DNA from 2 places in the Kitasatospora sp. NPDC024654 genome. Region 1 is predicted to be linked to the other one. Evidence: predicted binding sites of a transcription regulator. Region 1 holds the regulator's gene; the other holds the start of a gene.
What was found. The regulator HrcA, encoded in region 1, represses chaperone genes, less so after heat shock. The targets are predictions, from matches to a motif close to TTNGCACTCNGNNNNNCNGAGTGCNAA.
Positions count from the first base shown of each region.

Region 1 (15,456 bases):
TCGTCGTCGATCACCGTGTCGTAGCCGTCCGGCAGGGTGCGCACGAAGCGGTCCACGTGCGCTGCCTTGGCCGCCTCGATCACCTGCTCGCGGGTGGCGTTCTCGGAGCCGTAGGCGATGTTCTCGGCGATGCTGCCGCCGAACAGCCAGGTGTCCTGGAGCACCATGCCGATCCCGGAGCGCAGCTCCTCGCGCGACATCGCCGCGATGTCCACCCCGTCCAGGGTGATCCGGCCGCCGGTGACCTCGTAGAACCGCATCAGCAGGTTGACGAGGGTAGTCTTGCCGGCGCCGGTCGGGCCGACGATCGCCACCGTGTTCCCCGGCTCGACCTTCAGCGAGAGGCCCTCGATCAGCGGCTTCTCCGGCTCGTAGCGGAACGCCACGTCCTCGAAGGCGACCAGCCCGCGAAGCTCGGCCGGCCGCTCGGGCCGCTCCGGCTCGGCGGACTGCTCCTCGGCGTCCAGCAGCTCGAAGACCCGCTCCGCCGAGGCGACGCCGGACTGCACCAGGTTGGCCATCGAGGCCACCTGGGTGAGCGGCTGGCTGAACTGCCGGGAGTACTGGATGAAGGCCTGCACGTCACCGATGGACAGCGCGCCGCTGGCCACCCGCAGACCGCCGACCACCGCGACCGCCACGTAGTTCAGGTTGCCGATGAACATCATCGCGGGCTGGATGATGCCCGAGATGAACTGGGCCTTGAACGACGAGGCGTAGAGCGCCTCGTTCTGCCGGCGGAAGATCTCGGCGGCCTCGCGCTGCCGGCCGAAGACCTTGACCAGCGCGTGGCCGGTGTACATCTCCTCGATGTGCCCGTTCAGCGCGCCGGTGGTCTTCCACTGGGCGCTGAACTGCGGCTGCGCCTTCTTGCCGACCCGGGTCGCGACGATCACCGAGAGCGGCACCGAGACCAGCGCGATCAGCGCCAGCAGCCAGGAGATCCAGAACATCATCACCAGCACGCCGATGATGGTGAGCAACGAGTTCACCACCTGGCCCATGGTCTGCTGCATCGACTGGCCGATGTTGTCGATGTCGTTGGTGACCCGGCTGAGCACCTCGCCGCGCGGCTGCTTGTCGAAGTAGCTCAACGGCAGTCGGGAGAGCTTGGCGTCGACGTCGGTGCGCAGCCGGTTGACGGTCCGGTTGATCGCCCCGGCGGCGAGCCGGCCCTGCAGGGTGGCGAAGCCGGCCGAGGCCAGGTAGATCACCAGCACCCAGAGCAGCACGCTGCCGATGGCGTTGAAGTCGATGCCGTGGCCAGGGGTGAAGTGCACGGAGCCGAGCACGTCGGCGATGCCGCCCTTGCCCTGCGCCCGCAGATTCTGGATCACCTGGGCCTGGGTCAGGCCGGCCGGCATCTCGCGGCCCACCACGCCGGCGAAGATCAGGTCGGTCGCGTTGCCGAGCACCTTGGGCCCGATCACGGCGCAGCCCACGCTGAGCGTGCCCAGCCCGAACACTCCGGCCAGGGCCGCCCGCTCCGGGCGCAGTCGGTTCAGCAGCCGCTTGGCGGAGCCCTTGAAGTCCATCGACTTCTCGGTCCCCTGGCCGCCCATGAAGCGGCCCGGGCCGGCCGGGCCGCGGCGGGCGGCCGCCTCCTGCGAGCCGCCGGACTTCTGCGGGGTGGTCACGCCGCCTCCTGCTCGGTGAGCTGGGAGAGCACGATCTCCCGGTACGTCGGGTTGTCGGCCATCAGCTCGTGGTGCGTTCCGCTGCCGACCACGGACCCCTCGTCCAGCACCAGGATCCGGTCGGCGTCCCGGATGGTGCTCACCCGCTGCGCGACGATCACCACGGTGGCGTCCGCGGTCTCCCGGGCCAGCGCCTTGCGCAGCCGCGCGTCGGTGGCGTAGTCGAGGGCCGAGAAGGAGTCGTCGAAGAGGTAGATCTGGGGCTTGCGGACCAGCGCCCGGGCGATCGCCAGGCGCTGCCGCTGGCCGCCGGAGACGTTGCTGCCGCCCTGCGCGATCGGGGCCTCCAGGCCACCCTCCAGGCGCGACACGAAGTCCTTCGCCTGGGCGGTCTCCAGCGCGTGCCAGAGCTCCTCGTCGGTGGCGTCGGGCCGGCCGTAGCGCAGGTTGCTGGCCACCGTGCCGGAGAACAGGTACGGCTTCTGCGGCACCAGGCCGACCGACTCGGCCAGCTTGGCCGGGTCGAGCTCGCGCACGTCCACGCCGTTGACCAGCACCTCGCCGTCGGTGGCGTCGAACAGCCGCGGTATCAGCCCGAGCAGGGTGCTCTTGCCGCTGCCGGTGCTGCCGATCACGGCGGTGGTCTCGCCGGGCCGGGCGGCGATGTCGATCCCGCGCAGCACCGGGGCCTCGGCGCCCGGGTAGCGGAACTCGACGCCGCGCAGGTCCAGGTGGCCGTGTGCCCGCAGTTCGGTGACCGGCGCGTGCGGCGGGACGACGCTGGACTCGGTGTCCAGCACCTCCACGATGCGCTCGGCGCACACCTCGGCGCGCGGCACCATCATGAACATGAAGGTGGCCATCATGACGCTCATCAGGATCTGCATCAGGTAGGACAGGAAGGCGGTCAGCGCGCCGACCTGCATCCCACCGCTGTCGATCCGGTGCGCGCCGAACCAGAGCACGGCGACGCTGGAGCAGTTCACCACCAGCATCACGGTCGGGAACATCAGCGCCAGCAGCTGGCCGACCCGCAGCGAGGTGCCGGTCAGGTCGGTGTTGGCGGTGTCGAACCGGCGCTGCTCGTGGCCGTCCTTGACGAAGGCCCGGATCACCCGGATCCCGCTGATCTGCTCGCGCAGGATGCGGTTGACAGTGTCGATCTTGGTCTGCATGCTACGGAACTGCGGGCGCAGCCGGCGGATCAGCAGCGTCACCAGGAGGCCGAGCAGCGGCACCGCGACGATCAGCAGCGAGGAGAGCTCGACGTCCTGGTTGAGCGCCATGATGATGCCACCCACGCACATGATCGGTGCGGCGACCATGAGCGTGAACGTCATCAGGACCAGCATCTGCACCTGCTGGACGTCATTGGTGGTGCGGGTGATCAGCGAGGGCGCGCCGAACCGGCCGAGCTCCCTCGAGGAGAAGCTCTGCACCTGGTCGAAGACCGAGGTGCGGATGTCCCGGCCGAGCGCCATCGCGGTGCGCGCGCCGAAGAAGACGGCGCCGATCGAGCAGAGCGCCTGGACCAGGGTGACCCCGATCATCACCCCGCCGGTCCGCAGGATGTACGAGGTGTCGCCCTTGACCACGCCGTCGTCGATGATGTCGGCGTTGAGCGTGGGCAGGTAGAGCGCGGCGATGGTGGAGATGAGCTGGAGCAGTACCAGCAGCGAGATGGGTTTGGAGTAGGGCGCCAAGTGGGCCCTGAGGAGTCGGATGAGCACTCGGAAACTCTCGTTGTCGGCAGGAGGTGTGCGCAAGCTCATTCTGGGTGAACCTCTTGCGCCGGTGGTCTTACGCCGGTGGCCCGATAACCCCTAGGCTGTCGTCAGCCCTTGTTACCAGCGAGTTAACAAGTCTGTCGGGCGGACCACCCCCACACCCGCTCGGCATCCACCCTCGGCCACCTGGTCCCCCGGAGGTCTCGTTGAGTTCAGCGCAGTCCCTGATCGGTACTGACACGATCGCCGGGCGCCCGGCCTCAGTAGCGCATCTGTTCTTCAGCAGGGTAGAGGCCACCCCTGACACCGAGGCGTACCGGTACCCGGTTCCGGTCGACGAGCACGCCGCCGACGGCGCCCCGGGCGCCGAGCAGTGGCGGTCGATGACCTGGGCGCAGACGGCCGTCAGGGTGCGGAACATCGCGGCCGGCCTGATGGCACTGGGCGTGGAGGCCGAGGACCGGGTCGCCATCGCCTCCTCGACCCGGATCGAGTGGATCCTCGCCGACCTCGGCAACATGTGCGCCGGCGCGGCCACCACGACCGTCTACCCGAGCACCAACGCCGACGAGACCGCCTTCATCCTCGGCAACTCCGGCAGCAAGGTGCTCTTCGCGGAGAACGCCAAGCAGCTCGACAAGGCGATCGCCGAGCGCGACCGGCTGCCGGCCCTGGCGCACGTCGTGCTGTTCGACGCGCCGGCCGAGCGGCCCGCGGCGGCCGGTCTGGAGGTGCTCACCCTGGCCGAGCTGGAGGAGCGCGGCGCCGGCCACCTCAAGGAGCACCCGGACGCGGTGGAGCGCGCGGTCGAGGCGCTCGACCGCGAGCAGCTGGCCACCCTGATCTACACCTCCGGCACCACCGGCCGGCCCAAGGGCGTCCGCCTGGTGCACGACTGCTGGGCCTACGAGGGGGTGGCCCAGCAGGAGAGCGGGATGCTGCGCTCGGACGACGTGCAGTTCATGTGGCTGCCGCTGTCGCACGTGTTCGGCAAGACCCTGATCTGCGGCCAGATCGCCACCGGCCACGTGATGGCGGTGGACGGTCGGGTGGACCGGATCATCCACAACCTGCCGGTGGTCCGCCCCACCCTGATGGCCTCCGCCCCGCGGATCTTCGAGAAGGTCTACAACGGCATCGCCGGCAGGGCCCGGACTGAGGGCGGCGCCAAGTACAAGATCTTCCTCTGGGCGGCGAAGGTGGCCCGGCAGCACGCCCGGGTCAGCCAGGAGAACCGGATCGCCACCGGCCGGGACAGCGTGCCGTTCGGGCTCGGGCTCCAGCACACCATCGCCGACAAGCTGGTCTATGCCAAGATCCGGGCCGCGTTCGGCGGCCGGCTGCGCGGCTCGGTCTCCGGCAGCGCGGCGCTGGCGCCGGAGATCGGCTACTTCTTCCTCGGGGCCGGGGTGCCGATCCTGGAGGGCTACGGGCTCACCGAGACCAGCGCCGGTTCCGCGGTCAACCCGGCCGAGGACGTCCGGATCGGCACGGTCGGCGTGCCGCTGCCGGGCACCGAGGTGCGGATCGCCGAGGACGGCGAGATCCTGCTGCGCGGACCGGGCGTGATGCGCGGCTACCACGAGCTGCCGGAGCAGACCGCCGAGGTGCTGGAGCCGGACGGTTGGTTCCACACCGGCGACGTCGGCGAGCTCACCGAGGGCGGCTACCTGCGGATCACCGACCGCAAGAAGGACATGTTCAAGACCTCCGGCGGCAAGTACGTGGCGCCCAGCGAGGTCGAGGGCAAGTTCAAGGCGCTCTGCCCGTTCGTCAGCAACATCCTGGTGATCGGCAACGGCCGCAACTACTGCACCGCGCTGATCTCGCTGGACGAGACGGCGATCATGCCCTGGGCGGCGGAGAAGGGGTTGCCGGGCAGGACGTACGCGGAGGTCTGCGCGGCGCCCGAGGTGCGCACCCTGATCGAGGGCTACGTGCAGCGGCTCAACGGTGAGCTGCAGCGCTGGCAGACGATCAAGAAGTTCACCCTGCTCCCGCGCGACCTGGACGTCGAGCACGGCGAGCTGACCCCGAGCCTCAAGATCAAGCGGCCGGTGGTGGAGCGCACCTACGCCGACGCGGTCACCGAGATGTACGCGGGCGCCAACGAGGCCTGAGTCCCGCCCGTTCGGTACGGCCGGCCGAGTCCGCCCGGTCGTACCGGACAATGGGGGCATGCCCTCCGCACTCCCCGACGGCGAACCCGTGCCGTCCGACGGCTCGCTGCCCGCCCACGCCCTGGCCGGAATCGGCGAGCGCCCGTTCGGTTTCTACCTCCACGTGCCGTACTGCGCGACCCGCTGCGGGTACTGCGACTTCAACACCTACACCGCCACCGAGCTGCGCTCCTCGGGCGCGGTGGCCTCGCAGGAGACCTACGCGCAGAACCTGGTCGCCGAGATCCGGCTGGCCCGCCGGGTGCTGGGCGAGGCCGAGCTCCCGGTCCGCACGGTCTTCCTCGGCGGCGGCACGCCCACCCTGCTGCCGGCCCGTGACCTGGTCTCCGCGCTGACGGCGATCCGCGACGAGTTCGGCCTGGCGCCGGACGCCGAGGTGACCACCGAGGCCAACCCGGAGTCGGTCGACCCGGCGTACCTGGCCGAGCTGCGCGAGGGCGGCTTCAACCGGATCTCGTTCGGCATGCAGAGCGCCCGCCCGCACGTGCTCGCGCTGCTGGACCGGCACCACACCCCCGGCCGGCCGGAGGCCTGCGTCGCCGAGGCCCGCGCCGCCGGCTTCGAGCACGTCAACCTGGACCTGATCTACGGCACGCCGGGGGAGTCCGACGACGACTGGCGGGCCTCGCTGGACGCCGCGATCGGCGCCGGCCCGGACCACGTCTCCGCCTACTCGCTGATCGTCGAGGACGGCACCAGGCTGGCCGCCCGGATCAAGCGCGGCGAGCTGCCGATGGTCGACGACGACGTGCACGCCGACCGCTACCTGATCGCCGAGCAGGCGCTCGCGGCGGCCGGCTACGCCTGGTACGAGGTCTCCAACTGGGCCACCACGCCGGCGGGCCGCTGCCGGCACAACGAGCTCTACTGGACCGGCGCCGACTGGTGGGGCGCCGGGCCGGGCGCACATAGTCACGTCGGGGGCGTGCGATGGTGGAATGCCAAGCACCCCGCGGCCTACGCGCAGGCGCTCGCCGAGGGCCGCACGCCGGGGCTGGGTCGCGAGGTGCTGGCCGCCGAGGACCGCCGGGTGGAACGGATCCTGCTGGAGCTGCGGCTGGTCGAGGGCTGCCCGCTCGACCTGCTCGCCCCGGCCGGCCGCAGGGCCGCCGAGCAGGCCCTGGCGGACGGTCTGCTGGCCGCCGAGGCCTTCGCGGCCGGCCGGGCCGCGCTGACCCTGCGCGGCCGGCTGCTCGCCGACGCCGTCGTTCGCGACCTGGTCGACTGACCGCGCTCAGCTGCCCGGCTGGGTGACGAAGTCGATCAACTCCTCCACCTTGCCCAGCAGCTCGGGCTCGAGGTCGCGGAAGGAGTTCACCGAGGAGAGGATCCGCTTCCAGGCGCCCGGGGTGTCCACCGGCCAGCCCAGCCGCCGGCAGATCCCCTCTTTCCACGACTCGCCGTGCGGTACCCGCGGCCAGCTGGCGATGCCCACGCTGGCCGGTTTGACCGCCTCCCACACGTCGACGAACGGGTGGCCGACCACGAGCACGGCCTCACCGGTCACCGCCGCGGCGATCCGCTGCTCCTTGGTGCCGGGCAGCAGGTGGTCGACCAGCACGCCGAGCCGCCGCCCGCCGCCCGGGGCGAAGTCGGTGACGATGGCCGGCAGGTCGTCGATCCCCTCCAGATACTCCACCACGACGCCCTCGATCCGCAGGTCGTCGCCCCAGACCCGCTCGACCAGCTCGGCGTCGTGCCGTCCCTCGACGTAGATCCGCGACTCGCGGGCCACCCGGGCCCGGGCGCCCGGCACCGCCAGCGAGCCGGAGGCGGTCCGGGCCGGGCGGTGCGGGCCCGGCGCCGCCCGGCCGGGCCGCACCAGGGTCACCGGCTGGCCGTCCAGCAGGAAGCCGCGCGGGACCAGCGGGAAGACCCGGTGCTTGCCGAACCGGTCCTCCAGGGTGACGGTCACCCCCTCGGCGGTCTTCTCGCAGCGCACCACCGCGCCGCAGAAGCCGGTGGCCGCCTCCTCCACCACGAGGTCGCGCTCGGCGGCCACCTCCGGCGCGGGCCGCTGTCGCTTCCAGGGCGGGGTGAGGTCGGGTCCGTACTGAGTGCTCCGCATAACCAGCGACTATAGGCAGCCTGACGCTCACTCCGGCCCGCCCGGCGCCGGCTCACAGACCCGGCGCGCCCCAGACCGGGAACCAGCGGCTGAGGTCGGACTCCACCCGCAGGTCGTTCCCCAGCATCGCCTTCACCTGCAGCTCCAGCGGGCTGTTGCGGCGCTCCCCGCCACCCGGCATCGGGGCGAAGGGGTAGAACGTGCCGCGCTTGTACAGGTACACCAGCGCCAGCGACTGCCCGGCCTCGTTGCGGAAGCCCACCAGCGAGCAGAGCAGCTGCGGCCCGAAGCCGTTCGCCTCCAGCTCGCTGTTGACCGCGTGCAGGTCGTTGACCAGCTCCGGCAGCTCCTCCGGGGCGTGCCGGGCGAGCAGCCAGGAGTACCCGTAGTCGTCCTGGCTGGCCTCGACCGGCACCCCGCCCGAGCCGGTGTCGGCGTCCAGCAGCGCCCGCACCTGCCGCTCGACCTCGCCGAACGCCCCGCCCTCGACGGCGGCGAAGCAGACCGACCCGCGCCCGGTCGGTTTGAAGCCGACGGCGGCCTCCAGGGTCAGGGCCGCGGACGGCACGCCGAAGAGCTGGTCGAGGTCCGGTCGGACCGGCTTGCTCCGGCCGAGCAGCGCATCCAGGAAACCCACGGTCGTTCCTTCCTCAGGTCGTTCTCAGGGGGGCTCAGCGTCCCAGCTCGGCCGAGATCTTGGCCAGCTGCTCCAGACGCTGCTCCAGGCTCGGGTGAGTGGACATCAGCTGGCTGGCCGCCTCCCGGGCGCTCAGCGCGGGGGCGAAGTAGAAGGCGTTGTACGGCTGCGCCTTGCGCAGGTCCTGGGTCGGAATCGCGGCGATCTGGCCGGTCACCTTGGTGAGCGCCGAGGCCAGCGCGCTGGGCCGGCCGGTGAGCTGGGCGGCGGCCCGGTCGGCGGCCAGCTCGCGGTAGCGGGAGAGCAGCCGGGTGAGCAGGAAGCTGATCGCGTAGACCACCATCGACACCAGCGGGATGAGGATCATCGCGATCGCGGCGGAGTTGTCGTTGTTGTTGTTCCGGTTGTTGCCGCCGCTCATCATCCCGCTGTAGAGCGCGATCCGGGTGATCGCGCCGGCCAGCACGCCGAGGAAGCCGGCCACCGTCATCACCGCGACGTCCCGGTGGGCGACGTGCGACAACTCGTGGGCGAGCACGCCCTCCAGCTCCTCCGGCTCCAGCCGGCGCAGCAGGCCGGTGGTGACGCAGACCACCGAGTTCTGCGGGTTGCGGCCGGTGGCGAAGGCGTTGGGCATGTCGTTGTTGGCGACCGCGACCCGGGGCTTGGGCATGTCGGCCAGTGCGCAGAGCCGGTCAATGGTGCCGTGCAGCTGTGGGTACTGCTCGGGGGTGACCTCGTGGGCGCCCATGGCCCGCTCGGTGATCTTGTCACTGAACCAGAACTGCGCCACGAACAGTCCGCCGGCGAGCAGCACCACGAGTGGCCAGGCCCCCCGCAGCAGCACGATCAGCACCCCGGTGAAACCGACGTACAGCAGCCCGATCAGGAACATGGTGGTGACCATCCGCCCGGTCAGACCACGGTCGGGCGCGAAGCGGGTGTGGGGGCCAGACGCCGACATGGTTGCTCCTCAGATCTTTCCGTCTAGAAACGCTATCGATGCTGCCACTTCGTCCGGTCGCAGGCACCACCCCTGCCGGGGCTTCCGCGCTCGCGCGTCGCGCCCGGTCCGGGCCCCGCCACGGGGCGGGCGCACCGGCCGGACGCGACGTGATCCGCGTGGCATCCCGGGCCAGGGCGTTCCTGCTGTCGGACCCGGGCCTTACACTGGCAGGTACCGTTCTGGCACTCTGCTGAGCAGAGTGCCAGAGCGATCAACCGACACCGCAAGGCCTGGCACCAGGACAACGCGCGAAGAGGGAGGTGCGTGCCATGTTCGACGAACCCGAGTCCGGCTCCCGACCGACCGGGCGCGAGTCGGCGTCCGACGGCCCGTCGGCCGCGAGGGCCGCACGTCCGTCCGGCGCCAGGCCCCCGATCACCCCGCGTGGGCTGGTCGAGTCGCACGGCGACATCCGTCCGCTGGACGAGCGCAAGCTCGCCGTGCTGCGGGCCATTGTGCAGGACTACGTGGGCACCGAGGAGCCGGTCGGCTCCAAGGCCCTGGTCGAGCGGCACAACCTGGGCGTCTCCCCGGCCACGGTCCGCAACGACATGGCCACGCTGGAGGAGGACGGCTACATCCAGCAGCCGCACACCAGCGCGGGCCGGATCCCGACCGACAAGGGCTACCGGCTCTTCGTCGACCGGCTGGCCGAGGTCAAGCCGATGAGCGCGCCCGAGCGCCGGGCGATCCGGCACTTCCTGGACGGCGCGGTGGACCTCGACGACGTGGTGGCCCGCACCGTCCGGCTGCTCGCCCAGCTGACCCGTCAGGTCGCGGTGGTGCAGTACCCGTCGCTGAGCCGGTCCACGGTCCGGCACGTCGAGCTGGTGCTGATCGCCCCGACCAAGGTGATGCTGGTGCTGATCACCGACACCGGCCGGGTCGAGCAGCGGGTGGTCGACTGCCCGGGCCCGGTCCGTGAGACCACCCTGGCCGACCTGCGGGCCCGGCTGAACGCCCGAGCCGCCGGCTGCCGCTTCCCGGACGTGCCGGCGCTGGTCGAGGACCTCCCGGCCTCCTTCGAACCGGCCGACCGGCCGACCGTCACCACCGTGCTCTCGACCCTCTTCGAATCCCTGGTGGAGCAGAATGAGGAGCGGATCATGCTGGCCGGCACCGCCAACCTGACCAGGTTCGGCCACGACTTCCCGCTGACCATCCAGCCGGTGCTGGAGGCCCTGGAGGAGCAGGTCGTCCTGCTCCGTCTGCTGGGTGAGACGGCGGACGCCGGGATGACCGTCCGGATCGGCCGGGAGAACGACTACGAGGGCCTGAATTCCACCTCCATCGTCTCGGTCGGTTACGGTTCGGGCGACGAGAGCGTGGCGAAACTGGGTGTGATCGGCCCGACCCGGATGGACTATCCGGGCACAATGGGGGCGGTGCGAGCGGTGGCACGGTACGTGGGCCAGATCCTGGCCGAGTCGTAGAGAAGCACCCACCTGCCGGATCCGGCAGGTGGCCGAGACCAGTCGCAAGCACTTCTACAGGCGGAACAAGCGGAGCATTTGGTGGCCACGGACTACTACGCGGTACTCGGCGTCCGACGGGATGCGGGGCAGGACGAGATCAAGAAGGCGTTCCGGCGCCTCGCACGCGAACTGCACCCGGACGTCAACCCGGACCCGAAGACGCAGGAGCGGTTCAAGGAGATCAACGCCGCCTACGAGGTGCTCTCCGACCCCGCCAAGCGGCAGGTCTACGACCTCGGCGGCGACCCGCTCTCGCCGAACGGCGGGGGCGGCGCGGGCGGCTTCGGCGCCGGCGCGGCCGGCTTCGGCTTCTCCGACATCATGGACGCCTTCTTCGGCGCCGCCTCGGGCCAGCGCGGCCCGCGCTCGCGCACCCGGCGCGGCCAGGACGCCATGATCCGGCTGGAGATCACCCTGGAGGAGGCCGCCTTCGGCACCACCAAGGAACTCCAGGTCGACACCGCGGTCACCTGCACCACCTGCAGCGGCGAGGGCGCGGCCCCCGGCACCTCCGCGCAGACCTGTGACATGTGCCGCGGCAAGGGCGAGGTCTCCCAGGTCACCCGGTCCTTCCTGGGCCAGGTCATGACCTCCCGCCCCTGCCCGCAGTGCCAGGGCTTCGGCACGGTCGTGCCGACCCCGTGCCCCGAGTGCGCCGGCGACGGCCGGGTGCGCGCCCGCCGCACGCTCACCGTCAAGATCCCGGCCGGTGTGGACAACGGCACCCGGATCCAGCTGGCCGGCGAGGGCGAGGTCGGCCCCGGCGGCGGCCCGGCCGGCGACCTCTACGTCGAGATCGCCGAGACCAACCACGCGGTCTTCCAGCGCCGCGGCGACGACCTGCACTGCACGGTGACCATCCCGATGACCGCCGCGGCACTCGGCACCCAGGTGCCGCTGCAGACCCTGGACGGCCTGGAGGAGGTCGACATCCGGCCCGGCACCCAGTCCGGCCAGTCGATCCCGCTGCACGGGCGGGGCGTCACCCACCTGCGCGGCGGCGGCCGGGGCGACCTGATAGTGCATGTCGAGGTGCAGACGCCCACCAAGCTCGACGTCGAGCAGGAGGAGCTGCTGCGCCGGCTCGCGGTGATGCGCGGCGAGGAGCGGCCCTCCGGCCACTTCGCGCCCGGCCAGCAGGGGCTTTTCTCGCGCCTGAAGGACGCGTTCAACGGCCGCTGAACCGCTTGACCGGGATGGCCGGCCGACCCGTCGTCGGCCGGCTGCCCCGGCTTCTCCCCCAGAGAACCCACTTCCAGGAACGCCCATGACCGCGCCCGTCTTCGTCGTCGACACCGCCCGGCTCGCCGCCGCGACCCCCGGCACGGTGGTCCGGCTGGACGGCGCCGAGGGCCGGCACGCCGCCGCCGTCAAGCGGCTGACCGCCGGCGAGGCGGTCACCCTGACCGACGGCCTGGGCCTCGGCGGCGACGGTACGGTCAGCGTGGTGCACGGCAAGGACGCGCTGGACGTCACGCTCGACGTGCTGCGCGCGGAACCGGGGCCGAGCCCGCGGATCGTCGTCGTGCAGGCGCTGCCCAAGGGCGACCGGGGCGAGCTGGCGGTGGAGACCATGACCGAGGTCGGGGTGGACGTGGTGATCCCGTGGTCGGCCTCCCGCTGCATCACCCAGTGGAAGGGCGACCGCGGCGCGAAGGCACTGGCCAAGTGGCGGTCCACCGCGCGCGAGGCGGGCAAGCAGGCGCGCCGGCTGCGCTTCCCCGAGGTGCGCGAGCCGATGACCACCCGACAGCTCGGCCCGCTGGTGGCCGCGGCGGCCTTCGCCGCGGTGCTGCACGAGGAGGGCGCCGAGCCGCTGGCCACCGCCGAGCTGCCCGGCGGCGGCGACCTGGTGCTGGTGGTCGGGCCGGAGGGCGGGGTCGCCCCCGAGGAGCTGGCCGCCTTCGCCGAGGCGGGCGCCCGGCCGTACCGGCTGGGCCCGTCCGTGCTGCGCACCTCCACCGCGGGGGTGGCCGCCGGCGCGCTGCTGCTGGGTCGCACCGGCCGCTGGTCCTGAGCCCGAGCCGCCCCACCCGTCGTTCGCTGTCAAAGAAAGCCCTCCGGGCCGCGGCCGTCGCGCATACCCTGACGCCGTGACGGAACCCGTGAGCACCTCCGCCGGCGCCTACCTGCGCCACCCGCACCTCCACGGCGACCTGCTGGCCTTCGTCGCCGAGGACGACGTCTGGCTCGCCCCCCTCGATGGCGGCCGGGCCTGGCGGGTGACCGCCGACCGCTTCCCGGTCGCCCACCCGCGCTTCTCGCCGGACGGCCGCCGGCTCGCCTGGACCTCGTACCGGGACGGCTCGGCCGAGGTGTACACCGCGCCGGTGGACGGCGGCCCGGCCGAGCGGCTCACCCACTGGGGCTCCGCCGGTCAGGGCCTGGTGCGCGGTTGGACCCCGCAGGGCGAGCCGGTGGCGATCACCTCCGCCGGGCAGGCCACCCCCCGCCGGACCTGGGCCCACGCCGTCCCGCTGGACGGCGGCGAGCCGCGCCGGCTGCCGTACGGTCCGGTCGGCGGGCTGGCCTTCGAGCCCGATGGCGACCGCGTGCTGCTGCTCTCCGCCTTCAGCCGGGAGCCCGCGCACTGGAAGCGCTATCGCGGTGGCACCGCCGGGAAGCTCTGGATCGGCAGCCCGGGTGGGGGAGGGTTCGTCCGCCTGCACGCCGAGCTGGACGGCAACCTGGACTCCCCGCTCTGGCTCGGCGACGGGCCCCACCGAGGAGCGAGGATCGCCTTCCTCTCCGACCACGAGGGCACCGGCCGGCTCTACTCCAGCCTCCCCGACGGCTCCGACCTGCGCGCCCATGCGCGGGCGGACGGCTTCTACGCCCGCAACGCCGCCACCGACGGCACCCGGGTGGTCTGGCACAGCGCCGGCGACCTGTGGATCCTGGACGACCTCGACGCCGCGACCCCGCGCCGGCTGGACGTCCGGCTCGGCGGCCCGCGCACCGGCCGCCGCCCGTACCCGGTGGCCGCCGCCGGCCGGCTGGAGACGGTCAGCCCGGACCGCACCGGCCGGGCCGCCGCCGTGGTGGTCCGCGGCACCGCGCACTGGCTGACCCACCGGGAGGGACCGGCCCGGGTGCTGGACGAGACCCCGGGCACCCGGTCCCGGCTGGCCCAGGTGGTGCCGCCGACCGGCGAGGGCACGGCACAGGGCGCGCTCTGGGTCACCGACGCAGCCGGCGACGACGCCCTGGAGTACGCCCCGGACGCGCTGGGCCCCGAGCGTCGCCGGCTGGCCGCCGGGCAGCTCGGCCGGGTGCTCGGGCTGATCGTCTCGCCGGACGGCAAGCGGGCCGCGGTGGCCGCGCACGACGGCCGGGTGCTGCTGGTCACGCTCTCCGACGGCGCCGTGCGGGAGCTGGCCCGCAGCGCGGACGGCGAGGTCAGCGGGCTGGCCTTCGCACCGGACTCGGCCTGGCTGGCCTGGTCGCAGCCGGCGTTGAGCCCCTGGTCGCTGCGGCAGATCATGCTCGCCGACCTCACCGGGGGCACCGTCAGCGAGGCGACCCCCCAGCGCTTCGTGGACACCTCGCCGGTCTTCACCGCCGACGGCAGGCACCTGGCCTTCCTGTCGGTGCGCAACTTCGACCCGGTCTACGACGCGCACACCTTCGACCTCGGTTTCCCCGGCGGCGCCCGCCCGTACCTGGTCACCCTGGCGGCGGACACCCCGTCGCCGTTCGGGCCGCAGCGGGCCGGGCGGCCGGCCGAGGGCGAGGACCGCGAGGAGAAGGCCGCCGACGGCGAGGAGGCGGTGGTCACCACCACCGTCGACCTGCCCGGCCTGGCGGACCGGATCGTTCCGTTCCCGGTCGAGGCCGGCCGGTTCGGCAGCCTGCGCGCGGCCCGGGACGGCGTGCTCTGGACCAGGCTGCCGCTCCTCGGCGAGTTGGGCGACGAGGCCGCCTCGCTGGACGACGAGCGGCCCGGCCCGGTGCTGGAGCGCTTCGACCTGCGCAAGCTGCGGCTGGAGCAGCTGACCGACAGCGTCGACACCTTCGCGGTCAGCGGCGACGGCAGCCGGCTCGCCGTGCTGGACGGCGCCGAGCTCCGGATCGTCCCCGCGGACCGCAAGCCCGGCGAGGACGACGAGACCCGGGTCGACCTGGAACGGTTGCGGGTCACCGTCGATCCGGCGGCCGAGTGGCGGCAGATGTTCGACGAGAACGGCCGGCTGATGCGGGACAACTTCTGGCGGGCCGATCTGGACGGGGTCGACTGGGCCGGCGTCCTGGACCGCTACCGCCCGCTGGTCGACCGGCTCGGCTCGCACCACGACCTGGTGGACCTGCTCTGGGAGGTGGTCGGCGAGCTGGGCACCTCGCACGCCTACGTCTCCCCACCCGGCTGGGGCACCGAGCCGGCCCGCCGGCAGGGGCTGCTCGGCGCGGACCTGGTCCGGGACGGCGGGGAGTGGCGGGTCGCCCGGGTGCTGCCCGGTGAGTCCTCCGACCCGCGGGCCCGCTCGCCGCTGTCCGCGCCGGGCGTCGCGGTCCGGGCCGGGGACGCGCTGCTCGCGGTCGACGGCCGCCCGGTCGACCCGGTCCGCGGACCGGCTCCGCTGCTGGCCGGCACCGCGGGTCGGCCGGTGGAGCTGTCGGTCCGCGGCGCGGACGGCACGGTCCGCCACGCGGTGGTGGTCCCGCTGGCCGACGAGGAGGCGCTGCGCTACCACGACTGGGTGGCCGGCCGGCGCGCCGAGGTCCGCGA
Region 1 covers NZ_JBVHLF010000012.1:58,737-74,192, forward strand. Annotated here, with positions in the region: gene ACZ38L_RS10140 (ABC transporter ATP-binding protein) at 1-1,562, opposite strand, end outside; gene ACZ38L_RS10145 (ABC transporter ATP-binding protein) at 1,634-3,367, opposite strand; gene ACZ38L_RS10150 (AMP-dependent synthetase/ligase) at 3,571-5,484, shown strand; gene hemW (radical SAM family heme chaperone HemW) at 5,543-6,772, shown strand; gene ACZ38L_RS10160 (DUF3097 domain-containing protein) at 6,779-7,612, opposite strand; gene pspAB (PspA-associated protein PspAB) at 7,665-8,249, opposite strand; gene htpX (zinc metalloprotease HtpX) at 8,284-9,213, opposite strand; gene hrcA (heat-inducible transcriptional repressor HrcA) at 9,525-10,688, shown strand; gene dnaJ (molecular chaperone DnaJ) at 10,770-11,912, shown strand; gene ACZ38L_RS10185 (16S rRNA (uracil(1498)-N(3))-methyltransferase) at 11,998-12,747, shown strand; gene ACZ38L_RS10190 (S41 family peptidase) at 12,824-15,456, shown strand, end outside.

Region 2 (15,456 bases), on a different contig from region 1:
AGCCGGACGACCTTGAGCAGCCCGACACGAAGGAAACCCCGCATGGCTGACGAACCGCTCGTCCTGGGCATCGAGACCTCCTGCGACGAGACCGGCGTCGGCATCGTGCGCGGCACCACGCTGCTGGCCGACGCGGTGGCGTCCAGCGTCAACGACCACGCGCGCTTCGGCGGGGTCGTCCCGGAGATCGCGAGCCGGGCGCACCTGGAGGCGATGGTCCCGACCATCCAGCGGGCCCTGGACACCGCGGGGATCAAGGGCAGCGACCTGGACGGCATCGCCGTCACGGCCGGCCCCGGCCTGGCCGGCGCGCTGCTGGTCGGCGTCTCGGCGGCCAAGGCGTACGCCTGGGCGCTGGACAAGCCGTTGTACGGGGTCAACCACCTCGCCTCGCACATCTGCGTGGACCAGCTGGAGCACGGCCGGCTGCCCGAGCCGACGATGGCGCTGCTGGTCTCCGGAGGCCACTCCTCGCTGCTGATGACCACCGACATCACCAGCGACGTCCGCCCGCTCGGCGCGACCATCGACGACGCGGCCGGCGAGGCCTTCGACAAGGTGGCCCGGGTGCTCGGGCTGGGCTTCCCCGGTGGCCCGGTGGTGGACCGGATGGCCCGCGAGGGCGACCCGAAGGCGATCGCCTTCCCGCGCGGGCTGACCGGGCCGCGCGACCCGGAGTACGACTTCTCCTTCTCCGGTCTGAAGACCGCGGTGGCGCGCTGGGTGGAGGCGAGGCGCCGGGCCGGTGAGCCGGTGCCGGTGGCGGACGTGGCGGCCTCGTTCCAGGAGGCGGTCACCGACGTGCTGACCCGCAAGGCGATCAGGGCCTGCCGGGACAACGACGTCGACCACCTGATGATCGGCGGTGGGGTCGCGGCCAACTCCCGACTGCGGGCGATGGCCGAACAGCGCTGCGAGAAGGCCGGCATCCGGCTGCGGGTGCCGCGCCCGGGCCTGTGCACGGACAACGGCGCGATGGTGGCCGCGCTGGGCGCCGAGATGGTCCGCCGGGACCGCTCGCCCTCCGCGATCGAGCTCTCGGCCGACTCCTCGCTCCCGGTCACCGAGGTGTCGGTACCCGCGGTCTCCGATCCGCACGGGGACGTGCACGGCCAGGCCTACCGCGAGTTGGGCGGCGGGGCATGACCCTGGCGGCGATGTGGGAGGCCAGGGCGGCGGACGGCCGCGGCGCCGAGCTGCTGGCCTGGGCCGAGGCGACGGCGCTGGCGGCGCTGGCCGGCGCCGAGCGGGCCGAGCTGTTCAGCGCTCCGGGCGAGCGGGTGCTGCTGATCGGCTGGTGGCCCGAGGGCGTGGAGCCGGGCGCGGTGCCGGAGCCGCCGGCCGGGCTGCTGGCCCGGCCACCGCATCGCTGGTCCTTCACAAGTGAGAAAATCGTATAAGCGCGGTAGCGTTCCTCCCCAGAATCTGTTCGAAACAGGGGCTTGGGGAGCACGTGGTGGCGAGGCGGGGCGGGAGCCGGCGAAAGGTTTCTGCGGTGGGGGCGCTGGCGGTCCTCGCGGCAGTGAGCGGCTGTGGCGGCAGTGGTGGGGGCAGGACGAGCACCGGCGCCGCGCCGACCCCGGCCCCGTCCGCCGCGCCGTCCGGTCCGGCCGCCCCGGCCTCGGGCACGCCCACCGTGGCCGCTGCCGCGGCCTGGGCGAAGTGGAACCTCCAGCCGCTGCCGCCGGCCCCGGCCGCCCCGGTGGACAAGCCGGTCAAGCTGACCGCCGCCGGTCCGGTTCCGGTGATCAGCTCGATCCCCACCACCGACAAGGTGGTCTTCGTGACCCTGGACGACGGCGCGGAGAAGGACCCGAAGTTCGTCGAGATGATGAACGACCTGAAGGTCCCGGTCACCATGTTCCTGATGGACGACGCCATCAGGAACGACTACGGCTACTTCAAGCCGCTCCAGGCGCTCGGCAACCACGTCCAGAACCACACGCTGCACCACCCGGCGATGAGCACCAAGTCGCTCGCCCAGCAGAAGGCCGAGGTCTGCGGCGACCAGCAGGTGCTCACCCAGCAGTACGGCAGCGCGCCGTTCCTGTTCCGCCCGCCGTACGGCGACGGCGCGCACAGCGCCAACCTCAACACCGCCGTGCAGCAGTGCGGCCCGCGCGCCGTCGTGCTCTGGCAGGAGACCATGCAGATACACGACATGCAGTACCAGACGGGGGACCACAGGCTGAAGCCCGGCGACATCATCCTGGCGCACTTCCGCGGTCCGCAGGACCTCAAGGGCGAGACGATGACCCAGATGTTCGGCGAGCTGCTCAGCCGGATCCAGGAGCAGGGCTTCGCCGTGGCCCGCCTGGAGGACTACATACAGGCTCCCGCCGGCTGAACTCAGCCGCGCGCCGGCTGACCCAGCATCATCAGCGGCCCGTGGTCGGTCCGGCTGAGGATCACGGTCAGCTCGTTCGGCCCGCTCGGCCGCAGCTGCCGGCGCAGCTCCTCCGGGGTGATCCCGACCCCGCGCTTCTTGATCACGACCGTCCCGACGCCGCGCTCGCGCAGCAGTGCCTTGAGCCGCTTGACCTGGAACGGCAACACGTCGGTCAGCTCGAACGCGTGGGCATAGGGGGTGGGCACCAGCCGGTCGGAGGTCAGGTAGGCGATCCGCGGGTCGATCAGGGTGCCGCCCACCAGCTCGGCCACCTCGGCCACCAGGTGGGCGCGGATCACCGCGCCGTCCGGCTCGTAGAGGTACTGGCGGACCTGCCCGGCCGCCGGCCAGCGCCCGCCGCCGGGCAGCACCGGCGGGTCGGGCAGCCGGCCGCCGGTCAGGGTGTGCCCGCCGGGCAGCAGGGTGGCCCGGTGCGGCCGGTCGGCGCCGACGTCGGTGCCGAACCAGAGCACCGCCTCCTTGACGTCGCCGTGGTCGGAGACCCACTCCGCCTCGGCGTCCTCGGGCACCGCCTCGTGCGGGATGCCCGGCGCCACCTTGAGCGCGCCGAACCGGGCCGCCCGCCCGGCGCCGACCGCCCAGCTGAGCGGCGGCGCGTACGCCTCGGGGTCGAACACCCGGCCGTGCGAGGTGCGCCGGGCCGGGTCGGTGAAGACCGCGTCGAAGCCGGTCAGGTCGGTCTCGGTGACGTCGGCGCAGCGCACCTCGATCAGCTCGGCGAGGCCCAGCGCGGCGGCGTTCGCGGCGGCCACCGCGCAGGTCAGCGGGTCCCGGTCGACGGCGACCACGGAGATCCCGGCCCGGGCCAGGGCGATCGCGTCGCCCCCGATGCCGGCGCACAGGTCGGCCAGCCGGCGCACCCCGAGCGCCGCGAACCGGCCGGCCCGCCACTCGGCGACGCTGCGCCGGGTGGACTGCTCGACACCGTTGGGGGTGAAGTACATCCGTTCGGCGTCCACGCCGAACTTGGCCGCCGCCCGCTGCCGCAGCGCGGCCTGCCCGAGCGCCGCGGTGACCAGCTCCGCCGGGTGGTCACGGCGCAGCCGGGTGGCCAACGCCAGCTCCTGCCCGGGCGCGTAGTCGCGCAGTTCGGCCAGCAGCAGCTGGCCCTGGTCGGTGAGCAGGCGCTCGAAGTTCTCGGTCTCCACCCGGTCATTGTCCCGGTTCCGGTCCCGCGCCGAGCGGCCCGGCGAAAGACGTCGGGCGCGCCGTTGGCACTCTGGTTGACTGAGTGCTAACCGCCGCCTATGGTCGTTCCTGGCACTCCCCCCAGGGGGAGTGCTAACGCGACTGAACCGGTCTGACCCCCGCGACGGCAGACCGCAGACGTCGCCCACCTACCTGTTAGACAACCCCGTAATCTCCGAAGGGGAGCTCGGACGTGACCACCAGCAGCAAGGTTGCCATCAAGCCGCTTGAGGACCGCATCGTGGTCCAGCCGCTCGACGCCGAGACCACCACGGCCTCCGGCCTGGTTATCCCGGACACCGCCAAGGAGAAGCCCCAGGAGGGCGTCGTCCTGGCCGTCGGCCCGGGCCGCTTCGAGGACGGCCAGCGTCTGCCGCTCGACGTCGCCGTCGGCGACGTCGTCCTGTACTCGAAGTACGGCGGCACCGAGGTGAAGTACCAGGGCGACGAGTACCTCGTCCTCTCGGCTCGCGACGTTCTCGCCATCATCGAGAAGTAAGCAAGCCCCGGCGGGCTGACGGTCCGCCACCTCGCCCCGCCCCGGGACCCGTGACAGGGGCCCGGGGCGCGGTTGTTGGTCCACGTGACGCAGATATCCCGAGGAAACGGAATCATGGCGAAGATCCTGCAGTTCGACGAGGACGCCCGCCGCTCGCTGGAGCGCGGTGTCAACAAGCTGGCCGACACCGTCAAGGTGACCATCGGTCCCAAGGGCCGCAACGTCGTCATCGACAAGAAGTTCGGCGCCCCGACCATCACCAACGACGGTGTCACCATCGCCCGTGAGGTCGAGCTCGACGACCCGTACGAGAACCTCGGCGCGCAGCTCGTCAAGGAGGTCGCCACCAAGACCAACGACGTCGCGGGTGACGGCACCACCACCGCCACCGTGCTGGCCCAGGCCCTGGTCAACGAGGGTCTGCGGAACGTCGCCGCCGGCGCCGGCCCGGCCGCCCTGAAGAAGGGCATCGACAAGGCCGTCGCCGCCGTCACCGAGCACCTGCTCTCGGTCGCCCGCGAGATCGAGGGCAAGGACGACGTCGCCGCCGTCGCTTCCCTCTCCGCCCAGGACCCGCAGGTCGGCGAGCTGATCGCGGAGGCGATCGACAAGGTCGGCAAGGACGGCGTGATCACCGTCGAGGAGTCCAACACCTTCGGTGTGGAGCTGGACTTCACCGAGGGCATGCAGTTCGACAAGGGCTACCTGTCGCCGTACTTCGTCACCGACCAGGAGCGCCAGGAGGCGGTCCTGGAGGACCCGTACATCCTGATCAACCAGGGCAAGATCTCCTCGATCCAGGAGCTGCTCCCGCTGCTGGAGAAGATCCTGCAGGGCGGTGCCTCCAAGCCGCTGCTGATCATCGCCGAGGACGTGGACGGCGAGGCGCTCTCCACCCTCGTGGTGAACAAGATCCGTGGCACCTTCAACGCGGTGGCCGTCAAGGCCCCGGGCTTCGGTGACCGCCGCAAGGCCATCCTCGGCGACCTGGCCACCCTGACCGGTGCCACCGTCATCTCCGAGGAGGTCGGCCTCAAGCTCGACCAGGCCGGCCTGGACGTGCTCGGCACCGCCCGCCGGGTCACCATCACCAAGGACGAGACCACGGTCGTCGACGGCGCCGGCGCGGCCGACGAGGTCGCCGGCCGGGTGGCCCAGATCAAGGCCGAGATCGCCAACACCGACTCGGACTGGGACCGCGAGAAGCTGCAGGAGCGCCTGGCCAAGCTGGCCGGCGGGGTCTGCGTGATCAAGGTCGGCGCGGCCACCGAGGTCGAGCTCAAGGAGCGCAAGCACCGCCTGGAGGACGCCATCTCGGCGACCCGCGCCGCGGTCGAGGAGGGCATCGTCGCCGGTGGTGGCGCCTCCCTGGTGCACGCCGCCAAGGTGCTGGACGGCGGCCTGGGCCTGGACGGCGACGAGGCGACCGGTGTCGCGGTCGTCCGCAAGGCGCTGGCCGAGCCGCTGCGCTGGATCGCCCAGAACGCCGGCCTGGAGGGCTACGTCATCACCTCCAAGGTCGCCGAGCTGGAGGCCGGCCAGGGCTACAACGCCGCCACCGGTGAGTACGGCGACCTGGTGAAGGCCGGCGTCATCGACCCGGTCAAGGTCACCCGCTCCGCGCTGGAGAACGCCGCCTCGATCGCCTCCCTGCTGCTCACCACCGAGACCCTGGTGGTGGAGAAGAAGGAGGAGGAGGCCGAGGCCGGCCACTCGCACGGCGGCCACGGCCACTCGCACTGACGCGAGCCGGTACCGGTACCGCACCGAGGCCCGGCCGCTCCCGCACCGCGGGGGTGGCCGGGCCTCGGCCGTTTCCCGGCCTCGGGATCCGGCGGCGTTTTGCCCCGGCCGGGCTAGGGCCTATAACGGACGCATGATCGAGGCTCGCCATCTCCGGGTCCTGCGCGCCGTCGCCCGGACCGGCTCCTTCTCCGCCGCCGCGCGCGAGCTGGGCTGCACCCAGCCGGCCGTCAGCCAGCAGATGAAGGCGCTGGAGAAGGCGGTCGAGCTGCCGCTGGTGGTCCGCGCGGGCCGCGGGATGCAGCTGAGCGAGGCCGGCGAGGTGCTGCTCAAGCACGCCACCGGGATCCTGGCCGGGCTGAGCGCGGCCGAGGAGGAGGTCGCCGCGATCGCCGGGCTGCGGGCCGGGCGGGTGCGGCTGGTCTCGTTCCCGACCGCGAGTTCCACCCTGGTGCCGCCCGCTGTCGCCCAGCTGCGGGGCGCCCATCCGGGGGTGCGCGTGTCGCTGGTGGAGGCCGAGCCGCCGGAGTCGCTGGCGATGCTGCGCGGCGGCGAGTGCGAGGTCGCGCTGGCCTTCCGCTACTCGGACGGCGCGGCTCCGCCGGCCGTGCCCGCTCACGGCGGCACCCGGGCGGCCCGGGCCGAGGCGGTGCTGGCGGCGGCCGAGACGGCGGCCGCGGGCGACTGGTCCGACCTGGTGGTGCGCCCGCTGCTTGACGATCCGTTGGTGGGGCTGCTGCCGGTCGGGCACCGGCTCGCGGAGCGTACCGAGGGGCAGCCGGTGAAGCTGGCCGAGCTGGCCGGGGAGCAGTGGATCGCGGGCTGTCCGCAGTGCCGCGGGCACCTGGTGGAGCTCTGCGCCGGAGCCGGGTTCGAGCCCCGGATCGACTTCGCGACCGACGACTACCCGGCGGTGGTGGGCCTGGTGGCGGCCGGCCTGGGGGTGGCGGTGCTGCCGGGGCTGGCGCTGACGGCGGTGCGGTACGACGGGGTGGCGGCGGTGCCGGTGCACGCCGTGCCCGGCGGGCCCGCGGTGCGACAGGTGGTCGCGCTCACCCTGCCGGATCTGGCCGAGGTGCCGGCCGTGGCGCTCATGCTCGACCGGCTCGCCTCGGTGGCGGCCGGTCGTTGAGCCGGTTCGCCGGGTGGCGGCCCGGGCGTGCTTGATGCGCCGCACCACGGAGGCGCACTGAAGAAACGTTTCTGCTACTGACGGACGCTCAACGGCACTTCGACCAGCCGGTTGCGCGAGCGGCCCTGCAGTTCCTCGCGCTCGTCCTCGGTCAGTCCTCCCCAGACGCCGTACGGCTCGCGGACCGCCAGCGCGTGGGCGGCGCACTCGGTACGGACCGGACAGCGCATGCAGACCTCCTTGGCGCTCTGCTCGCGTGAGCTGCGGGCGGCGCCGCGTTCCCCCTCGGGGTGGAAGAAGAGCGAGCTGTCCACGCCGCGACAGGCGGCGGAGAGCTGCCAGTCCCACAGATCCGCGTTGGGGCCGGGGAGTCGGGAGAAATCTGCCATGGCTCATTCCCTTCGGTGAAGGCGTCCGTTCGGCGAGGCTTCGAGGTGTCGGGATGGACACCTGGAAATATGACTTACGGCGACCCACGGGACAAGTCACCCACAGAGTTGCACATCAGTCAATGATCGTACAAAAGCTATTAAAACGGACGATCGGGGCATGAGAATCGGCGGGCGGTGGCGTGGCAATCGGGTGGCCCGGAGTGTCGGCGCGCCCGGGTTCGAGGCTGTCCGTGGCCGTGCTCCGGCGTGCGCGGCCGGTGACCGGCGCGCGCCATGAGCACAAAAGAGCGGTGTCTGCCCCGCGATGCGGCTGATCGGTAATGGGACGGCCACGTACAGTGGTGGATATGGCCCTGAGGCCCGTAACTCATTCGAGTGACGGTCGTTGGAAGCGTGGAGGCGGTTGGCGGGTGCCGGACGCCCAGGGTGATCGTCGGGTGACCGGCGGTCCGAACGGGGTCGGCGCCGAAGAGGCCGTGTCGGAGAGATTCGTACCAGCCAGGAGGCTCAACGTGACGCGGATCAGCTGCGGAGGACGGTCATGACATCCGTTCTCGTTTGCGACGATTCACCGCTCGCCCGGGAGGCGCTGCGCCGGGCGGTCGCGACCGTCCCCGGTGTGGACCGGGTGACCACAGCGACAAACGGTGAGGAGGTCCTCCGCCGCTGGGTGGCCGATCGCTCGGATCTCGTCCTGATGGACGTCCGGATGCCCGGGCTCGGCGGGGTCGAGACGGTCCGCCGGCTACTGTCGGCCGACCCCGGAGCCCGCATCATCATGCTCACCGTCGCGGAGGACCTCGACGGGGTGGCCCTCGCGGTGGCCGCCGGCGCCCGCGGCTACCTGCACAAGGACGCCTCGCGGGCCGAGCTGCGGGCCACCGTGACCCAGGCGCTGGCCGACCCGACCTGGCGCCTGGCGCCACGTCGGCTGCGCAGCCCGGACATGGGCGCCGCGCCCACCCTGACCGCGCGTGAGATCCAGGTGCTGGAGGGCATGAGCCACGGGCGCAGCAACGCGGAGATCGGCCGCGAGCTCTTCCTCTCCGAGGACACCGTGAAGACCCACGCCCGGCGGCTCTTCAAGAAGCTCGGCGCCTCGGACCGCGCCCACGCGGTCGCGCTCGGCTTCCGCTGGGGCCTGGTCCGCTGAGCCCGTCCGCCGGCCCGGTGGCGCGCTCCGCCCTCCTCGCAACGGAGGGCGGGGCGCGCCCGGATATAGGCCGCCGGGCCCCGGAGGCTGCACCATGGAGGGGTGGAGCATCTCGGGGAGCAGCGGACAGGCACTGCGGCGGATCTCGCAGCCGTGGTCGGCACGACCGAGAACGACGGGGTCGACAGTGGCGTGAAGGGGGGTGGGGCGGTGCCCGCGGCGGATAACGTTCCGATGCACAACTCCGGGTGCGGTGCGACGCTCGAAGGAACGACCAGGCACCATGGACCGATGCGTGACGACGAGGCCGCCGACCCCGGCCAGGCAGATCCGGGTGGTGCCGTGACGGACGGTGCCTCCGGCGACGAGTCGTCCGATCCTTCGTCCGCCGGTCGGCGCGGCCGCCGGAGCGCGGACCGGGTCGGCACCTCGCCGCTGGTCGCCGAGCTGGTGGCGGCGGCCGTCCGGGGCGAGGGCCCGGCCACCGACGCGCTGCTCGCCTACGTCCACCCGCTGGTGCTGCGGTACTGCCGCGGCCGGCTGGTCCGGCTGCCCGGCGGTGCCCGGCACCACGTGGACGACGTGGCGCAGGAGGTCTGCGTCGCGGTGCTCTGCGCGCTGCCGCGCTACCGCGACGAGGGGCGCCCGTTCGAGGCCTTCGTCTACAGCATCGCCGCGCACAAGATCGCCGATCTGCAGCGGGCCGCGATGCGCGGGCCCGGCTCGACCGTGATCCCGCCGGACGACCTGCCGGAGCTGCCGGACGAGGCGCTCGGCCCGGAGGAGCACGCGCTGCTCAGCAGTGACGCGGCCTGGGCCCGGGAGCTGCTCTCCAACCTGCCGGCCCGGCAGCGCGAGCTGGTGCTGCTCCGGGTGGCGGCCGGGCTCTCGGCGGAGGAGACCGGCGAGGTGCTCGGGATGTCGCCGGGGGCGGTCCGGGTGGCCCAGCACCGGGCGCTCAGCCGGCTGCGGGCGCTGGCGGAGGAGTCCGCCTGAGGGGGTCCGCCCGAGGGGCGGCTGAGGGACCGGCCGGCCACGCTGTGTGCCGGAAGCACACACGTGATCGAGCTGTTGTCAAGGGGGCGCGAGTGGACATTCGCGATGCCAGTACCATGGGGTATCGGCGCCTGGACGGGTTGCCAAAGATCTGCACGTGTGAGCGGCTTTCTCTTGGATGTTCCTCCAAGTGCGGTGGTTCTTGGCGGCCTGACCTGTGCCGGTGAGCGCGCGGGTGCGAGGCGGCCGTACCACGGCAGCCGACCGCTCCGTCGCGCGTGACATGCGCCCCCGACCCTCCACAGGGCGCGCTCAGACCGACCAGGCCGGCCACGGGAAGGTATCCCCCACCATGTCTTACAACGCCGCAGGCGTACCCGAGAAGTTCGCGATGCTCGGGCTCACGTACGACGACGTCCTGCTGCTGCCCGGGGCCTCGTCGGTGCTGCCCAACCAGGTCGACACCGGCTCCCGGGTGTCCCGGAACGTCCGGGTGAACATCCCGCTGCTCTCCGCCGCGATGGACAAGGTCACCGAGGCCCGGATGGCCATCGCGATGGCCCGCCAGGGCGGCGTCGGCGTGCTGCACCGCAACCTGTCCGTCGAGGACCAGGTCAACCAGGTCGACCTGGTCAAGCGCTCCGAGTCCGGCATGGTCACCGACCCGATCACGGTCGGCCCGGAGACCACCCTGGGCGAGGCGGACGCGCTCTGCGCCAAGTTCCGGATCAGCGGCGTGCCGATCGCCGACCCGGACGGCAAGCTGCTGGGCATCGTCACCAACCGTGACATGGCTTTCGAGTCGGACCGCGGCCGCCAGGTCCGCGAGATCATGACCCCGATGCCGCTGATCACCGGCAAGGTCGGGATCTCCGGCGAGGATGCCATGGCGCTGCTCCGCCGCCACAAGATCGAGAAGCTGCCGCTGGTCGACGACGAGGGCCGGATCAAGGGCCTGATCACCGTCAAGGACTTCGTCAAGGCCGAGAAGTACCCGAACGCGGCCAAGGACGCCGAGGGCCGGCTGCTGGTCGGCGCGGCCGTCGGTGCCAGCTCGGAGGCGTTCGACCGGGCCCAGGCGCTGGTCGAGGCGGGCGTCGACTTCCTGGTGGTGGACACCTCGCACGGCCACAGCCACAACGCGCTGGACTGGATCGCCAAGATCAAGTCGGCCGTCGCGGTCGACGTGGTCGGCGGCAACGTGGCGACCCGGGACGGCGCCCAGGCGCTGATCGACGCCGGCGTGGACGGCGTCAAGGTCGGCGTCGGCCCTGGCTCGATCTGCACCACCCGGGTGGTCGCCGGCATCGGCGTGCCGCAGGTGACCGCGATCTACGAGGCGGCGCTGGCCTGCCGCGCGGCCGGCGTGCCGGTGATCGGCGACGGTGGCCTGCAGTACTCCGGCGACATCGGCAAGGCGCTGGCAGCCGGCGCCGACACCGTGATGCTGGGCAGCCTGCTGGCCGGCTGCGAGGAGTCCCCGGGCGAGCTGCTGTTCATCAACGGCAAGCAGTTCAAGTCGTACCGCGGCATGGGCTCGCTGGGCGCCATGCAGTCCCGCGGACAGGGCCGGTCGTACTCCAAGGACCGCTACTTCCAGGCCGAGGTGGCCTCGGACGACAAGCTGGTGCCCGAGGGCATCGAGGGCCAGGTGCCCTACCGCGGCCCGCTCTCCGCGGTGCTGCACCAGCTGGTCGGCGGCCTGCGGCAGACCATGGGCTACGTGGGTGCGGCCACCGTCGCCGAGATGGAGAGCAAGGGCCGGTTCTGCCGGATCACCTCCGCGGGCCTCAAGGAGAGCCACCCGCACGACATCCAGATGACGGTCGAGGCGCCGAACTACACCGCGCGCTGACGAAGATCTTTGGAAGGCCCGCCACCGGTGGTGGCGGGCCTTCGTGCGCGTGGGCGGCGGGCGTCCGGGATACTGGGGGGCGATTGTGAGCAGCAAGCAGAGAGGCTCGAAGTGACTGAGATCGAGATCGGGCGAGGCAAGCGCGGCCGCCGGGCGTACTCCTTCGACGACATCGCCGTCGTCCCCAGCCGCCGGACCCGGGACCCGAAGGAGGTCTCGATCGCCTGGCAGATCGACGCCTACCGGTTCGAGCTGCCCTTCCTGGCGGCCCCGATGGACAGCGTGGTCTCGCCCGCACAGGCCATCGCGATCGGCCGGCTCGGCGGCCTCGGGGTGCTCAACCTGGAGGGGCTGTGGACCCGCTACGAGGACCCGCAGCCGCTGCTGGACGAGATCGCCGCGATCAGTGACGCGGCCCAGGCGACCCGCCGGCTGCAGGAGATCTACGCCGCGCCGATCCAGGCCGAGCTGATCGGCCAGCGGATCAGGGAGGTGCGCGAGTCGGGCGTCGTCACGGCCGCCGCGCTCTCCCCGCAGCGCACCGCCGAGTTCTCCAAGGCGGTCGTGGACGCCGGTGTGGACGTCTTCGTGATCCGCGGCACCACGGTCTCCGCCGAGCACGTCTCCGGCGCGGCCGAGCCGCTCAATCTGAAGCAGTTCATCTACGAGCTGGACGTCCCGGTGATCGTCGGCGGTTGCGCCACCTACACCGCGGCCCTGCACCTGATGCGCACCGGCGCGGCCGGTGTGCTGGTCGGTTTCGGTGGCGGCGCCGCCCACACCACCCGCAACGTGCTGGGCATCCAGGTGCCGATGGCCACCGCGGTGGCCGACGTCGCGGCGGCCCGCCGGGACTACATGGACGAGTCCGGCGGCCGCTACGTGCACGTGATCGCCGACGGCGGCGTGGGCTACAGCGGCGACATCGCCAAGGCGGTGGCCTGCGGCGCGGACGCGGTGATGATCGGTGCCGCGCTGGCCCGGGCCACCGATGCCCCCGGCAAGGGCTTCCACTGGGGCATGGAGGCGGTGCACGAGGAGCTGCCGCGCGGGAAGCGGGTCGACCTGGGCACGGTCGGCACCACCGAGGAGATCCTGACCGGTCCCTCGCACACCCCGGACGGCACGATGAACCTGTTCGGCGCGCTGCGCCGGGCGATGGCCACCACCGGCTACTCCGAGCTGAAGGAGTTCCAGCGGGTCGAGGTGACGGTCAGCCACCGCTGATCCGCCGTCAGAACGCTTGCCCGGGTGTGGCCCCCGCCGTCCGGTGGGGGCCACACCCGTTCCGGGGAGTGGCGGAATCCGATCGGGATGCGGGAAAATCCAGGGGTCGAGTGAACATCCGCCCTCGACACAGGGGATGATGGAGGCTTGGCCGTCCTCTACGTCCCGCTGAGGACCGACGGTCCGTCACCCGATCGGCAGCAGCACATGGGGGAACGCCCGAATGACCCAGCCGCAGGGCACTTCCGGACGCGTCCTGGCCGGCCGCTACCGGCTCGACTCGATCCTCGGCAGCGGCGGGATGGGGACCGTCTGGCGGGCCGAGGACGAGATGCTCGGCCGGATCGTGGCGGTGAAGGAACTCCGGATGCACGGCGGGGTCGACGAGGACGAGAAGCACCGTCTGATCGTTCGCACCCTGCGCGAGGCCAAGGCCACCGCCCGGATCCGGCACGCCGCCGCGGTCACCGTCTTCGACGTGGTCGAGGAGGACGACCGGCCGTGGATCGTGATGGAGCTGGTCGACGGCCGCTCACTGGCCGAGGTGATCAAGGAGGACGGCCCGGTCGCGCCGTCCCGGGCCGCCGAGATCGCGCTCGAACTGCTCGGCGTGCTCGGTGCCGCGCACAGCCACGGCATCCTGCACCGCGACGTCAAGCCGTCCAACGTGCTGATCGGCGAGGACGGCCGGGTGGTGCTCACCGACTTCGGCATCGCCAGCGTGGAGGGCGACTCCTCGGTCACCTCCACCGGGATGCTGGTCGGCGCGCCCTCGTACATCTCGCCGGAGCGGGCCCGCGGGCAGAAGCCCGGCCCGCCGGCCGACCTCTGGTCGCTGGGCGGCACGCTCTACGCGATGGTCGAGGGCAAACCGCCGTACGACCGCGGGTCCGCGCTGGCCACCCTCACCGCCGTGATGACCGAGGAGCTGCCCGCGCCGGCCAACGCCGGCCCGCTGCGCCCGGTGATCGAGGGGTTGCTGGACAAGGACCCGGAGCAGCGGCTGGACAACTCGACCACCCGGTCGATGCTCAAGCGGATCATCGCGGAGTCGACCAGCCGGGCCGAGTCGACCACCCAGTCGGCGATGCCGGCGCGCAAGCCGGACCAGAAGACCACGGCGGAGAAGCCGGAGCAGGTCGAGCCGGCCGAGCCGGCGAAGGAGAGCGAGCCGGCCGGCGGGAAGAAGCCGAAGCAGCTGCCGAAGGTGCCCGGGCTGAGCACGGTCCGGGTCGGCAGCCGGTTGCCCGCGCCGGAGGCCGCGACGCCGAGCCCGGCCAAGGAGGACGCTCCGCCGGCCGCCCCCGCGGGCGGTGAGCCGGCCGACACCGGCGGCTGGACCCGCAGCGAGACGCTCGGCGCGCCCTCGCGGCTCCGGCTGCGGCGCCGCCAGCTGGTGCTGGTGGTGGTCGTGCTGCTGCTGATAGCCGGGCTGGTCGGGCTGGCGATGGCGTCCGGCGGGAAGGGCGCGGGGAAGGCCGCCGCGGGGCCGAGCGACCCGATGTCGCTGGCCGCGCAGAGCACGCCGGCCGGGGCGGGGGCCGTGTCGCCGTCGCCGGTCCCGAGCACCCCGGCGGCGAGCGCGAGCGCCCCGCAGGGGTCCGAAGCCCCCGCGAGCGGCCCGGCCGCCGCCGTTCCGGCCTCGGTCGCCGCTTCGCCCGCAGTCCCGTCCGGCTCCGCAGTCCCGTCCGGCTACACGCTCCACCAGGACCCGTCCGGCTACTCGATCCAGCTCCCCGACTGGCTGAGCTACCAGGGCCACACCAGCGACTCCGCCGACAGCAGCCGGTTCACCGGCCGCGACGTCACGCTGGTGGTCGAGTGGAAGTCGCCCGCCGACGCCAGCGCCCTCGCCGACTGGCAGCAGGAGGCGGCGGGCTTCCACGCCAGCGACTACCAGCTGGTCCAGCTGCAGGCGGTGTCCGGCTGGCGGTGGAGCAACGCGGCCGACTGGGAGTGGACCTTCGGCTCGGGCACCAGGCAGCACTCGCTGAACCGCGGCTTCGTCACCGGCAACGGCAAGTACGGTTACGCGATCTACTGGACGGCCAACGACAGCGACTGGAACTCCCCGGACCTGAGCCAGGCCCGGGACACCGGCTTCGCCACCTTCCAGCCGGCCTCCTGAGCCGGGACGGGGACGGGGAGGGCATGCGCGCGGAGTCCGACCGGGTGGTCGGCGGCCGGTACCGGCTGACGGGCGACCGGCAGCCGTCCGCCGCGGGCGAGCCGCTGGACGCCGTCGACCTGCGCGACGGCACGCCCGTGCGGCTGGAGCCGCTGGAGCTGCCCGAAGTCCTCGCCCCCGACCTGTACGGCAGTGAGTCGCCGGGCCCCGGCCGCTGGCTGGACCCGGCCGAGGTGCTCGCCGCCGCCACCGAGGCGATCGACGGCTGTCCGGAGCACCCGCGGCTGCAGCAGGCCTTCGCGGCACTGGCCGAGGAGGGCGTGCTCTGGTGCGCGGTGGAGCGGCCGGCCGCGGCCGGGCTGCCGGCGCGGCTGGCCGGCGGGGCGCTGCCGCCGTACCGGGTGGCCGAGCTGGCGGCGGACCTGGCGCGGGCGCTGCGGGCCGTGCACCGGGCCGGCCGGGTGCACGGCAAGGTGCTCGCGCAGACCGTGCTGCTCTGCGAGGACGGCGCCGCGCTGCTCGGCGGCCATGCCTCGGGCGCGGCGGAGGAGGCGCTGGCCCGGACGCTGGGCGGCCCGGACGGTCGGCGCTGGGTGCCGGTCCGCGCCGAGCTGGTCGGGCCGCGGGCCGAGCGCTGGGCGCCGGAGCTGCTGGCGGCGCCCGGTCCGGTCGCCGAGCCGGGGCCGCCCGCCGACTGCTGGGCGCTCGGCGTGCTGCTGTACCGGCTGCTGAC
Region 2 covers NZ_JBVHLF010000003.1:43,992-59,447, forward strand. Annotated here, with positions in the region: gene rimI (ribosomal protein S18-alanine N-acetyltransferase) at 1-50, shown strand, start outside; gene tsaD (tRNA (adenosine(37)-N6)-threonylcarbamoyltransferase complex transferase subunit TsaD) at 43-1,146, shown strand; gene ACZ38L_RS02665 (hypothetical protein) at 1,158-1,400, shown strand; gene ACZ38L_RS02670 (polysaccharide deacetylase family protein) at 1,496-2,347, shown strand; gene ACZ38L_RS02675 (class I SAM-dependent methyltransferase) at 2,350-3,558, opposite strand; gene groES (co-chaperone GroES) at 3,792-4,097, shown strand; gene groL (chaperonin GroEL) at 4,212-5,840, shown strand; gene ACZ38L_RS02690 (LysR family transcriptional regulator) at 5,974-6,972, shown strand; gene ACZ38L_RS02695 (WhiB family transcriptional regulator) at 7,047-7,361, opposite strand; gene ACZ38L_RS02700 (response regulator transcription factor) at 7,906-8,517, shown strand; gene shbA (RNA polymerase sigma factor ShbA) at 8,809-9,513, shown strand; gene guaB (IMP dehydrogenase) at 9,866-11,368, shown strand; gene ACZ38L_RS02715 (GuaB3 family IMP dehydrogenase-related protein) at 11,480-12,595, shown strand; gene ACZ38L_RS02720 (serine/threonine-protein kinase) at 12,819-14,723, shown strand; gene ACZ38L_RS02725 (protein kinase domain-containing protein) at 14,747-15,456, shown strand, end outside.
Region 2: the regulator HrcA is predicted to act here: its motif matches at 3,622-3,648, upstream of groES (co-chaperone GroES).